DNA from 2 places in the Gordonia aquimaris genome. Region 2 is predicted to be linked to the other one. Evidence: riboswitches for the same ligand, from Rfam matches in the RefSeq annotation. Region 2 holds a riboswitch; the other holds the start of a gene.
The links. A riboswitch is a leader RNA that binds a small molecule or an ion and turns the genes downstream of it on or off. The one in region 2 is predicted to bind cyclic di-AMP.
Positions count from the first base shown of each region.

Region 1: another riboswitch for cyclic di-AMP. It lies ahead of OSB52_RS15815 (transglycosylase family protein); the one in region 2 lies ahead of OSB52_RS07035 (C40 family peptidase).

Region 1 is NZ_JAPKFM010000017.1:33,397-38,607, reverse strand. Features, by position in the region: gene moaC (cyclic pyranopterin monophosphate synthase MoaC) at 1-119, shown strand, start outside; gene OSB52_RS15830 (MogA/MoaB family molybdenum cofactor biosynthesis protein) at 112-612, shown strand; gene OSB52_RS15825 (molybdenum cofactor biosynthesis protein MoaE) at 609-1,058, shown strand; gene OSB52_RS15820 (DUF6328 family protein) at 1,055-1,558, shown strand; gene OSB52_RS15815 (transglycosylase family protein) at 1,762-2,412, opposite strand; cyclic di-AMP (ydaO/yuaA leader) riboswitch at 2,419-2,593, opposite strand; gene OSB52_RS15810 (MoaD/ThiS family protein) at 2,855-3,103, opposite strand; gene moaA (GTP 3',8-cyclase MoaA) at 3,106-4,194, opposite strand; gene OSB52_RS15800 (flavin reductase family protein) at 4,191-4,721, opposite strand; gene OSB52_RS15795 (hypothetical protein) at 4,736-4,945, opposite strand; gene OSB52_RS24855 (cold-shock protein) at 5,182-5,211, shown strand, end outside.
Region 2 is NZ_JAPKFM010000005.1:57,944-63,154, forward strand. Features, by position in the region: gene trpD (anthranilate phosphoribosyltransferase) at 1-289, shown strand, start outside; gene OSB52_RS07020 (Lrp/AsnC family transcriptional regulator) at 336-614, opposite strand; gene OSB52_RS07025 (DEDD exonuclease domain-containing protein) at 643-2,481, opposite strand; gene OSB52_RS07030 (hypothetical protein) at 2,422-2,877, shown strand; cyclic di-AMP (ydaO/yuaA leader) riboswitch at 2,986-3,166, shown strand; gene OSB52_RS07035 (C40 family peptidase) at 3,181-3,888, shown strand; gene OSB52_RS07040 (C40 family peptidase) at 4,109-5,101, shown strand; gene OSB52_RS07045 (gluzincin family metallopeptidase) at 5,129-5,211, shown strand, end outside.

The DNA.
Region 1 (5,211 bases), on a different contig from region 2:
CGGTGACCGGGTTGACCCTGCACGACATGGTCAAGGCCGTCGACCGCCGGGCCAGCATGACCGATATCCGTCTGTTGGCGAAGACCGGTGGTAAATCCGGACCGTGGCACCGTGACTGACCCCGCCACCAGCGGCCATCCGCGGGTCGCCCGGATCGTGGTCGCGTCCACCCGTGCAAGTCGCGGTGAGTATCCCGATCGAACCGGCCCGATCATCAGTGAGTGGCTCACCGCGCGACATTTTGTGGTCGAGGAACACCGAGTGGTCTCCGACGGGCCTCCGGTCGGTTCGGCCTTGCGCGCCGGCGTCGACGCTCATGCCGATGTGATCATCACGACCGGTGGTACCGGACTGTCGCCCACCGACCGCACCCCCGAGGAGACCCGGGCCGTACTGGATCTGGAGGTTCCCGGCCTCGCCGGTGCCATCCGGTCGGCGGGGTTGCCGAAGGTGCCGACCGCGGTGCTCTCGCGTGGTCTCGCGGGTGTCGCCGGGTCCACCCTGATCATCAACCTGCCGGGGTCGCCCGGCGGAGTTCGGGATGGTTTGTCGGTGCTCGACGGGGTACTCGACCATGCACTCGACCAGATCCGAGGAGGCGATCACAAGTGAGCGACTTCGCGCCGGTACAGGTCGTGCGGGCTGCACTCGCTGCGGAGCCCATCGCACTCGGTGAGCACGAGGACCTCGTCACCCGGGCAGCCGGCGGACGTGCCGGCGCCGTCGTGGGATTCGTCGGTGCGGTGCGCAATCACGACGGCGGCCGCGAGGTGACCCGACTCGACTACTCGGCACATCCGACCGCTCCCGATGTGCTGCGGCAGGTGGTTGAGGGAGTCGTGACGCAGACGGCGGGGGTTCGGGCGGTCGCGGTGTCACATCGGGTCGGTGACCTGGCGATCGGCGACGTCGCATTCGTGGTGACCGTCGCCGCCGACCACCGTCGGGCCGCGTTCGAGACCTGCTCAGAACTGGTCGATCAGGTGAAGGCACAGCTGCCGGTGTGGAAGCATCAGCACTTCGGCGACGGCTCCGACGAGTGGGTGGGGTCGGCGTGACCGCCGACCGCGACCAGACCACACCGCCGCGCGACGCCGAACGCAACGAGACCCGGACCGAGCGGCTGGACCGCAACTGGGCGAGCCTGCTGCAGGAATTGCGGGTTGTGCAGACCGGCGGTCAGATCCTGACCGGCCTGATGCTCACCGTCCCGTTCCAGGAGGGCTTCGAGGAACTCACCTCGCGCCAGCAGTACATCTTCGTGATCAGCCTGGTGTGCGCGGTGTTGTCGACCATCACGCTGATCTCACCGGTCGCATTGCATCGACTGTTGTTCCGCCGGCATGCGATCGATCGACTGGTGCACCGAGCGCATCGACTGACCCTGATCGGGATCACTTTCCTCGGCATGGCACTGACCGGGGTGCTCGCGGTGATCTTCGCCATCGTGTTCGGCGGATGGGCCGCTTTGGCGGCAGCGGTGATCGCTGTCGTCGTCTTCGTGTGTATGTGGGTGGTGCTGCCGTTCAACGAGCGCCGACGCCTGGGCGACGACTGACCCGAGTTCGACCGTTCCATCTCGCCGACATCGGCGCATGCCCCGTCCCGTCGAGTGGGCGCCGTTTCGCGTCCATCGGGCACCGTCTCCGTGGTGGGTGGGGCACACCAGCCCGAGAAATGGACAAGGGCCCCGCACGGGCGCGTGGCCGTCGTGCGGGGCCCTTCGATTAGGGACCCGTGTGGGCTGTGCTCAGCTGTCGATCAGGGATTCGGCAGCTGATCCTTGTGCTGGTTGAACAGGTCGATCTGATCCGGGGTGAGCTCGTAACCGCTCTGCTTGGCGGCCTTCCACAGGTCGCGTACCTCGGGGGTGACCTGGTTGTTGTCGATTGCCTGGCCGAGCGCCTGGTCGATCTGCTTGTTCACATCCGCCGTGCTCCCGGCGTCGGGGGCGGTGGCCCAATCGAACGGAGCGGGCAGCTCGGGCAGCTTGGGCAGGACCGGAGCAGGCTTCGGTGCGGCCGGTGCGGAGCGCTGGGTGGCGCCCGACAGCCCGGTGCCGCAGGTCGGCCATGCGCCCTTGCCCTGGCCGGCGAGCACACGCTCGGCCACGACGATCTGCTGCTCCTTGGTGGCCTGATCGGCGGTCGGCGCGAACTCGCCGCCGCCGTAGCCGCTCCAGGTGCTCGGGCTGAACTGCAGGCCGCCGTGGTAGCCGTTGCCGGTGTTGATCGACCAGTTGCCGCCCGATTCACACTGCGCGACCTGGTTCCACTCGGCGTCGGTGGCCGCGTTGGCGGTTCCGGTTCCCAGCAGAGCGGCGCCGCCGCCGAGGACGGCCCCGGTCAGCGCGACCTTCGCGAAGGTCTTGGTGGTGGTGGCTGTCGTCGGTTTGCGATGACGTCCGGACATTGCTGCGTTTCCTCTCTCCACGCGCCTACGAAGTCAGCTGTCGGGTTCGGGCGAGAGGTGCCCGGCCCCGCCGTTGACGCTTGTCATTGGCGGGACTTGACCCCAAGGACGTCGTATCGGCATCCGTTCCCTTGCGGGAGGTGGGTCCCCCGTCCTCGCTCCTAGATGTCGTTCTCGTGCGTCTCATCGGTGGAGCGAGGTTCGGCGCGGCCGATGCGACGTTATGCATTTGGTTACTTTCTCGTGACCCCCCGAGGGCGTCGTTGAGTCACACTACGACTTCTCGCATTGCTAATCACGTTGTTGGCAAGGCTGTTTTCCGCGTCCGAGTGGAGCTTTCGACTCAGATTTCGCGTCCTGCCTGCTCACGGCCTGATGGTCGAGTCGTGTCCTAGTCGTAATCATTCCGTTATGTGACTAAGCTCACACACGAGATGTGGTGTCAGCCACCGGCAAACGGCGGGAGCACGTCGAGAGTGTCGCACCGACCTAGCCGGGCCCCGCGGTCACACAGCGCCACCGAATCCCGCAGATACGAGCACCGTTCGAGCACCCGCCCGAGGTCGGGGTTGTCCTTGCCGAGCACGGCCTCCAGATCACCCAGAGTCGCCTCGTCGTCCACGTCGAGGACAGCCGACTCCACTCCGGCGGCGGCGCGCGCCGCAGCGAAATAGCGGATGGTCACGTGCACGGTCAGCCCCCGATGGCCGACATCGGCCGGCTCGGTTGCAGGAATCCCGGATCGTTCACGCCGTGTCCGGCCGACTTGGCCCAGGTGTTGCCACGCCAGCGACGGGCGAGCGCGTCGTCGAGGTCGTGGCCGGTCAGCCCTCCGCGCAGGATCTCGCGGAGGTCGGTCTCACCCTGCGCGAACAGACAATTGCGTAGCGCGCCGTCGGCGGTCAACCGGGTGCGGTCACAGTCACCGCAGAACGGCCGCGTGACCGACGCGATCACCCCGATGCGCGCCGGGGAACCGTCGACGTCGAAGCCGTCGACGAGCCAGGTGGCCGCGGGGGCGCTACCCCGCGGTCGGGGATCGGGGCGCAGCGAGAAGTGGGCTCTGAGCTTCGCGAGGATCTCATCGGCGGTCACCATCGACGCGCGGTCCCACCGATGATCAGCGTCGAGTGGCATTTGCTCGATGATGCGTAGCTGATATCCGTGGTCGAGGCAGAAGTGAGCCAGCTGGGGCAGCCTCGTGAGGTCGTCGTGATCGGCAAGCACCGCGTTGACCTTCACCGAGCTGAGCCCGGACGACCGGGCAGCGGCGAGGCCGGCGAGTACATCGTGCAGCCGGTCGCGTCGTGTGATCTCGGCGAACCGCGTCGCATCCACCGTGTCCAGCGAGATATTCACCCGATCCAGCCCCGCCGCCACCAGGCCATCGATCCGGCGGGCCAGACCGAGCCCGTTGGTGGTCATCGCGATCTCGGGACGCTCTGGGCGCGCCGACATCGCTGAGATCAGATCCTCGAGGTCGCGGCGCAGCAACGGTTCGCCACCGGTGAACCGGATCGATCGGATGCCGAGATCCCGGACCCCGACCGTCATCACCCGGATCAGTTCGTCGGTGCGCAGCACCTCGTCGGTGGGCAGCCAGTCGAGACCCTCGGCGGGCATGCAGTAGGTACAGCGCAGGTTGCAGCGGTCGGTCACCGACACGCGTAGGTCGGTAGCCACCCGGCCGAAGCGGTCGCGCAGCGGGCCAGTGGTGGGCGCATCGGTGGGCTCCACCCGATCCGACGGGGTGGTGGGGAGCCCGAGTCCGACGATGGTCATCGGCCGTCCCGAAGTGCTTCCAGGGAGCGGAAGGTGCTGGCGTGGAAGACCAGGGGCTCCACGCCGGGGTCGAAGCGCAGCGCCTCGATACGCAGCAACACCAGGGTGTGGTCGCCGGCGGGGATCTCGTTGAACAACGAGCAGGACAGGCTGGCCGCCGCGTCCGGGATGAAGACCGCGCCGTCGTCCGTGCGGATCGGGGCGATGCCGTCGAACCGGGATTCCGCCGGCCCGGCGAGCTGCCGGCAGAGGTCGGACTGGTCCCGGGCGAACACGCTGACCCCGATGGCCGGCGCGGTGCGCAATCGCGGCCACGTGGTGGACGTGTTCTGCACACACAGCGACACCAGCGGCGGTTCGAGGGAGACGGTGGTGAACGCGCTCGCGGCCATCCCGGCCGGAGCGGCGGTACCGTTCTCGTCGGGGAGCCGGCAGGCCACCGCGACCACTCCGGACGGGAAGCAGCCGTAGGCCTGGCGGAGCGTGTCCGAATCGGCGGCCGGACGAAGATCGTCGGCGACGGGCATCACGGAGTCGACCCTCACCGCGCCCTCCGTCCCGATCGCAGCGCGAACGCGATGCCCAGGATGAATCCGACAGGGGCACACATCGTCAGCAGATACACGAAGGTCGGCGCCGTGTCGCCGTCGGTGACCAGCGGCGTCACGAACAACGCGACGATCGCGGCGAGCCCGATCGCGAAGACGACCCCGGCCGCCTGCAGGAGGCGGGGAGTGGAGTGACTCTGCATGTCCTCCACGGTAGAACACCGCGCCGTCTGGTGGCGGCGTGCGTCGAGAAGCCGGCTCGGCTCGGCCGGTCGTGGGTATTCCATGTGACCGTGGGGCCGGCCGTTGGCTAGACTGTGCCTCATTGGCGCCTCTGCTCATCTGATGGAGGGCCGGCCCGGGTTCGGGACGGCTGCTGGGTCAGGTGAGGGGCGCTTTTGTCATGACACGTCCGAAAACGCAGATGAGGGTGAGCGCAGTGCCGACCGGCAAGGTGAAGTGGTACGAC
Region 2 (5,211 bases):
CGAACGCGTCGAACTGGCCGCCTTGCAGGGTGGCGATGCGCAGCGCAACGCCGCTATCGCCCGCGATCTGTTCGCGGGCACCCGCGGTCCGGTGCGCGATGCCGTGCTCCTCAATGCGGCGGCGGCGCTGGTCGCATTCGAACAACGCGCCGTGCTGACCGACAGCGGGCTGACGGATGCGATGGCCGAGGCGATGACCCGCGCGGCTGCGGTGCTCGACGGCGGTGACGTCGCCCGTCTACTCGAACGCTGGGCGTCGCTCAGCGCCGAACTCGCCGACCAGCGCTGAGATCCGCATCAGGCCGAGACCCGGGTTGGTCGGGGACGCGCCCTGTTCACTCCTCACCGATGGAGAATCCGCCTTCGACATCTGACCGCGAGTAACTGCGGAATGCGATGTGAGTGGCGCTGTGGGTCACCCCGGGCAGTCGATTGATCTTGCCGGTCACCACGTCCGCGATCTGGTCGTGGTCACGCACCTTGATCTTCGCGATCAGGTCCACGTCACCGGCGCACGAATAGACCTCCGACACCCCGGGGATGTCGGCCACTGCCTGCGCGGTCTCCGGGATCTGGTGGACGTCGGCGTGGATCAGGACGATGGCGGTGATCATGGTTGACACAGTAGTGCGGTGCGTCGAGTCACCCGGCGCGACGGGGCGACTCGCGTGCGTCGTGGGCCACACGCGACCAGGCCGACCATCGTTGTGCGCATGCGCCCGGCAGAACGAACGGCTCGCTGGCCCCGACGATGCGCGCGCCGGGTTCGGTGACCCAGCGGTAGAGCAGCGCGGACTCCTCGGCGGGGGCCCCGAACAGGGGGCCGACATCCGGAAGGACGGTTTCGGCGGCGGCCACGAGGGTGTCGACCACCGGCATCGGCGGCACCCCGCGACGCGCGACGCCTGCACCTGCGAGACGGCCGTGTCTGATCACCGCCAGCTCCCATCCGTGCTGCTCGTCACGCCGGGCCACCACCAGTTCGGCGATCCGATTCAGTGCGGACAACCGCTGACATCGCGCGAGCACGTCGATGGTCGCCGACAAGCGGTCCCGGTGGCGGGCGGCGCTCTCGAACATCTGCATCTCGGACAGGTGTGTCAGGCGATCGGTGAGTGTCGCGAGCGCCACGTCGGAATCGCCGGTCATGACATCGCGGACAGCCGAGACCCGAGGCAGATAGTCGGGGAGTGTCAGCGGCCGATCCGAAGCGGCGTGGCAGCCTCCGATGCGAGGCCCACCGGCCGCCTCGGAACGGCACCAGTGGTGGGAGGCGGACCCGCTGCGTGTCGTGCAGCTCCGCAGACCGGTGGCCGCCGCGAGCATGTCGGCAATGGTGGCGGCGGTGGTGCGATTACCGATGGGGCCGATGCTGTCCTCGGTCGGGGTGCGTGAGACCTTCAGACGAGGGAACCGTTCACCGGTCAGCACCACCCACCACCCACGATGCGGTTGCGTCGAGCGGCGGTTGTAGGCGGGTGCGTGGGCAGCCAGCAGGCGCAGTTCGCGTACTCCGGCTTCGAGCCCATGAGCGCATTCGATGTGATCGACCCGTGTGGCCAGCCCCACCATCTCACTCATCCGCGGACGCGGGTCGCTGCCGGTGAAGTAGGACGACACCCGCCGACGCAGGTCCACCGCGGTACCCACATAGAGGACCTCGTCAGATGGCCCGCGAAACAGATACACCCCCGGCCGCGCCGGCAGACTCTGCGCCATCGACCGCTTGGCACGTAGGCGTGGATTGGTCCGGGGCAGATAGGCGGTCAGCTCGCGGTAGGTGCCGACACCCTGGTTGCCGACCCGTTCGAGCAGATGGTGCAGCACCTCGACGGTCGCCCGGGCGTCGTCGAGCGCGCGGTGGGTGGGCCGAACCGAGACGTTGAATAGGTCGGCGAGGACCGACAGCCGCACCGACGGGGCCTCGTCGCGGGTGAGAACGCGACGCGCCAATGTGACCGTGCACAAGCTGGTGTGGAACGGCCATTCGATGCCGAGGGCGCGGGCGTTGTGCCGCAGGAAGCCCATGTCGAACCGTGCGTTGTGGGCCACCAGGATCGCTCCTCGGGCGAACTCCACGAACGAGGAGAGCACCTCGCCGATCATGGGCGCATCCGCAACCATCGCCTCAGTGATCCCGGTGAGCGTGACGATCTTGGGCGGGATCGGACATCCGGGGTCGACGAGGGTGGCGAATTCGCCGATCACCTCGCCGCCGCGGATCTTGACGGCCCCGATCTCGGTGATCTCATCGTTCGCCGCGCTGCCGCCGGTGGTCTCGAGGTCGACGACGACCATCGTGGTGTCGAACAGTGAACGGTCGAAATCGTCGTCGTCGAGACCGGCGTCACCGTCAAGGTCGGAAAAGGTGAGTTGTCCGTCGCCCACCGCCTTGATACCCACGCACCGAACATTAGTTCGATGCAACGACAGATGCTGATGTGGCAGGCGGGAACGGTGGGTTTGGTGTCCTTCGTGCATTTTCTGTCGGTGGTCGTTCCTACGCTTCATCGCAAGCGACGAATCGGGCCGGAGGGCGACTCCGACACGCGTCGACATCCCGACCGTAGCCAAGTGAGATGGAGATCACAGATGTACGTCGATTGCCAGACCTGCCCGGGCCGTCCGGCCGCCTGTGACGGATGCATGATGCAGGTCCTCTTCGATGCCCCCAACTGCGAAAACCCGGTGGGTCAAGGTGGAGGAAAGGTCACGGAATCGGGCCGTTCGCCGGACGCGGTGATCGACGCCGCGATCGATGTCTTCGTCGATGCTGCGATGGTCACCAGAGCGTCTGCAGTATCTGCAAGAACGAGTAAAACCACTGTTCAAGAGGCTGTTTCGGGGCAGCGCCTGCGGATTCTGCGCGCTGGTTGAGATTTCGGTGCGCGACCGGCCTAAGTCGGTCGGTGGACAGACCCGCATTCGATTTCGTAACCTTTCCGAGACCTTTTCAGAGCGTCCCGCTCCAACAGGAGTGGTCTGGATCGGTCACCGCTCAATCGCCCATCTGGGCGAACCGGGGAACCATCAGTTTCGGAGCAATCCGAATTGGGGTGAATCGCGCATGCCCGACGACGCTGTTTGTCGTCGGATGTGCTGCGTAGGGCCATTCTTCCGGCCCGAATCCGACAGCTAACCCGGTCGGCGGTCGAAGGGAGAGCAAGGAGAAGTCGCTTCGTGGCGAAACATCGTTTGGAGCAGCCCAACCGGGGCAGCAAAGTGGCCAAGCGCGCGGTTGTGGCCGGGTCGATCACGGTCGGCTCACTCGCCGCTGCGGCAGGTCCCGCGCTCGCCGCACCGGTTCACGTGCCGAACATCGGCAGTTTCGAACTTCCTGGGGTCGACAGCAAGCAGATCCCCCAGCAATTCCAGGAGCCCAAGGCCGCTGCGCCGCAGGCCGCCCCGGTGGCCAAGAACCCGGCTGCCAGCGTCGAGATCCCGAACATCGGCACCTTCACGGTCCCGGGTCTCAACAACGACCAGATCCCGCAGCAGTTCCAGCCCAAGGGTGGCGGCGGCGGCATCCTCGGCGTGCAGCCCACCGTGGCGCAGAAGGCCGTGAGCAACGCCGAGAGCAAGATCGGCTCGCCGTACTCCTACGGCGCGGCCGGGCCGAACGCGTTCGACTGCTCCGGCCTCGTCTACTGGTCGTACAAGAAGGCCGGTAAGACCATCCCCCGTGACAGCTACGGACAGCTCGGCGGCGGCACCCCGGTCGCCTCGATCGCGCAGGCAAAGCCGGGAGACGTGCTGATCTTCAACGGTGGCGGTCACGCCGGGATCTACGCCGGCAACGGCAAATTCGTGCATTCGTCGACCTACGGCACGCCCGTGAAGAAGGACAACGTCAGCAATTGGTCGCTGACCGGAATCCGTCGTTACTGAGCGAGCGGGTCGCAGCACGGAGTGGACTTTGTCGGGCGGATCACGTGATCACGTGATCCGCCCGACACATCACGCGGGTCCGTGGCCGACCAGTGGCGTCGACCGCCCGGTGATGTGGGGAAATGGTGGTGAAGAGGTGACAGCCGTGGTTTCCGGCCGGTCGGGGACACACAGACGACCCGTGCCGGTACTGCTCGTCGCGGTCCTGGTCGCGCTGGGAATGGTGTCCGGGCAGTTCGGTGCCGCGATGACCGCCGGTTCGGCGGCGGCGGCTCCGGTTCGCACTCCTGACCAACTCCTCGCCGAGTACAAGAAGCTGAGCGACGACGCCGAGAAATCGGCCGAGGCGATGCACAACGCCCAGATCGAATACGACAAGCAGCGGCGCATCGTGGCTCAGGCGAAGAAGGCGTCGACCGAGGCCGATCGCACCCTGGCATCGACGCAGCAACGGCTGGAGAACTACCAGACCCGGGTCGACTCGGTCGTACGTGCCAGCTACAAGGGTGCGCGGGTCAACCGGCTCTACGCTGTCCTCGTCAGCGACTCGCCGCAAGCGCTGCTCGACCAGATGTCCGGTCTGGAGCTCATCTCCCGGCAATCCGCGGCAGATCTCCAGGGCCTCAAAGACGCCCGCGCCACCACCACCGAGGCCAAGCGGGCGGCAGACAAGACGGCGGCCGATGCGACCGCGGCGGTGGCCGCCGCGGAGAAAACGCGTGGGGAACTGCAGGCCAAGCAGGCGAATCTGCAACTGCAGGCGGTGCAGATCCGGGCGGTCTATGAATCGATGACCGGTAAGCAGCTCGCTGCCCTGCGCGGCCCAGATTTCGACTTCGACCCCCGGCTCGTGCCCAAGGGAACCTCGTCGGCTCTCGTCGCGGTGCAGGCCGCGCTGACTCGTATCGGTGATCCGTACGTGTGGGGCGCGACCGGGCCCAGTTCGTTCGACTGTTCGGGTCTGATGGTGTGGGCCTACCAGCAGGCCGGCAAGACATTGCCGCGGTCCAGTGAAGCGCAGAGCGGGTCCGGTCAACCGGTCGATCGACAGAACCTGAAGCCCGGTGACCTGATCATCTACTACTCCGACGCCCACCACGTCGGCATGTACGTGGGCGACGGTTACGTGATCCATGCCTCGACGTTCGGCGTGCCGGTGAAGGTCGTGCCGATCGACGATGCCGGACCGTACAACACCGCCCGTCGGTACTGAGTGGCGATCGGCGACGGACGCGTGCCGGTGACCGGCAACCAGACGGATCGGTGGCGCCGAGCCCCGGGCGCACTCCTCGCTGTGCTCACCGTTGCGGTCCTCGCCGGTTG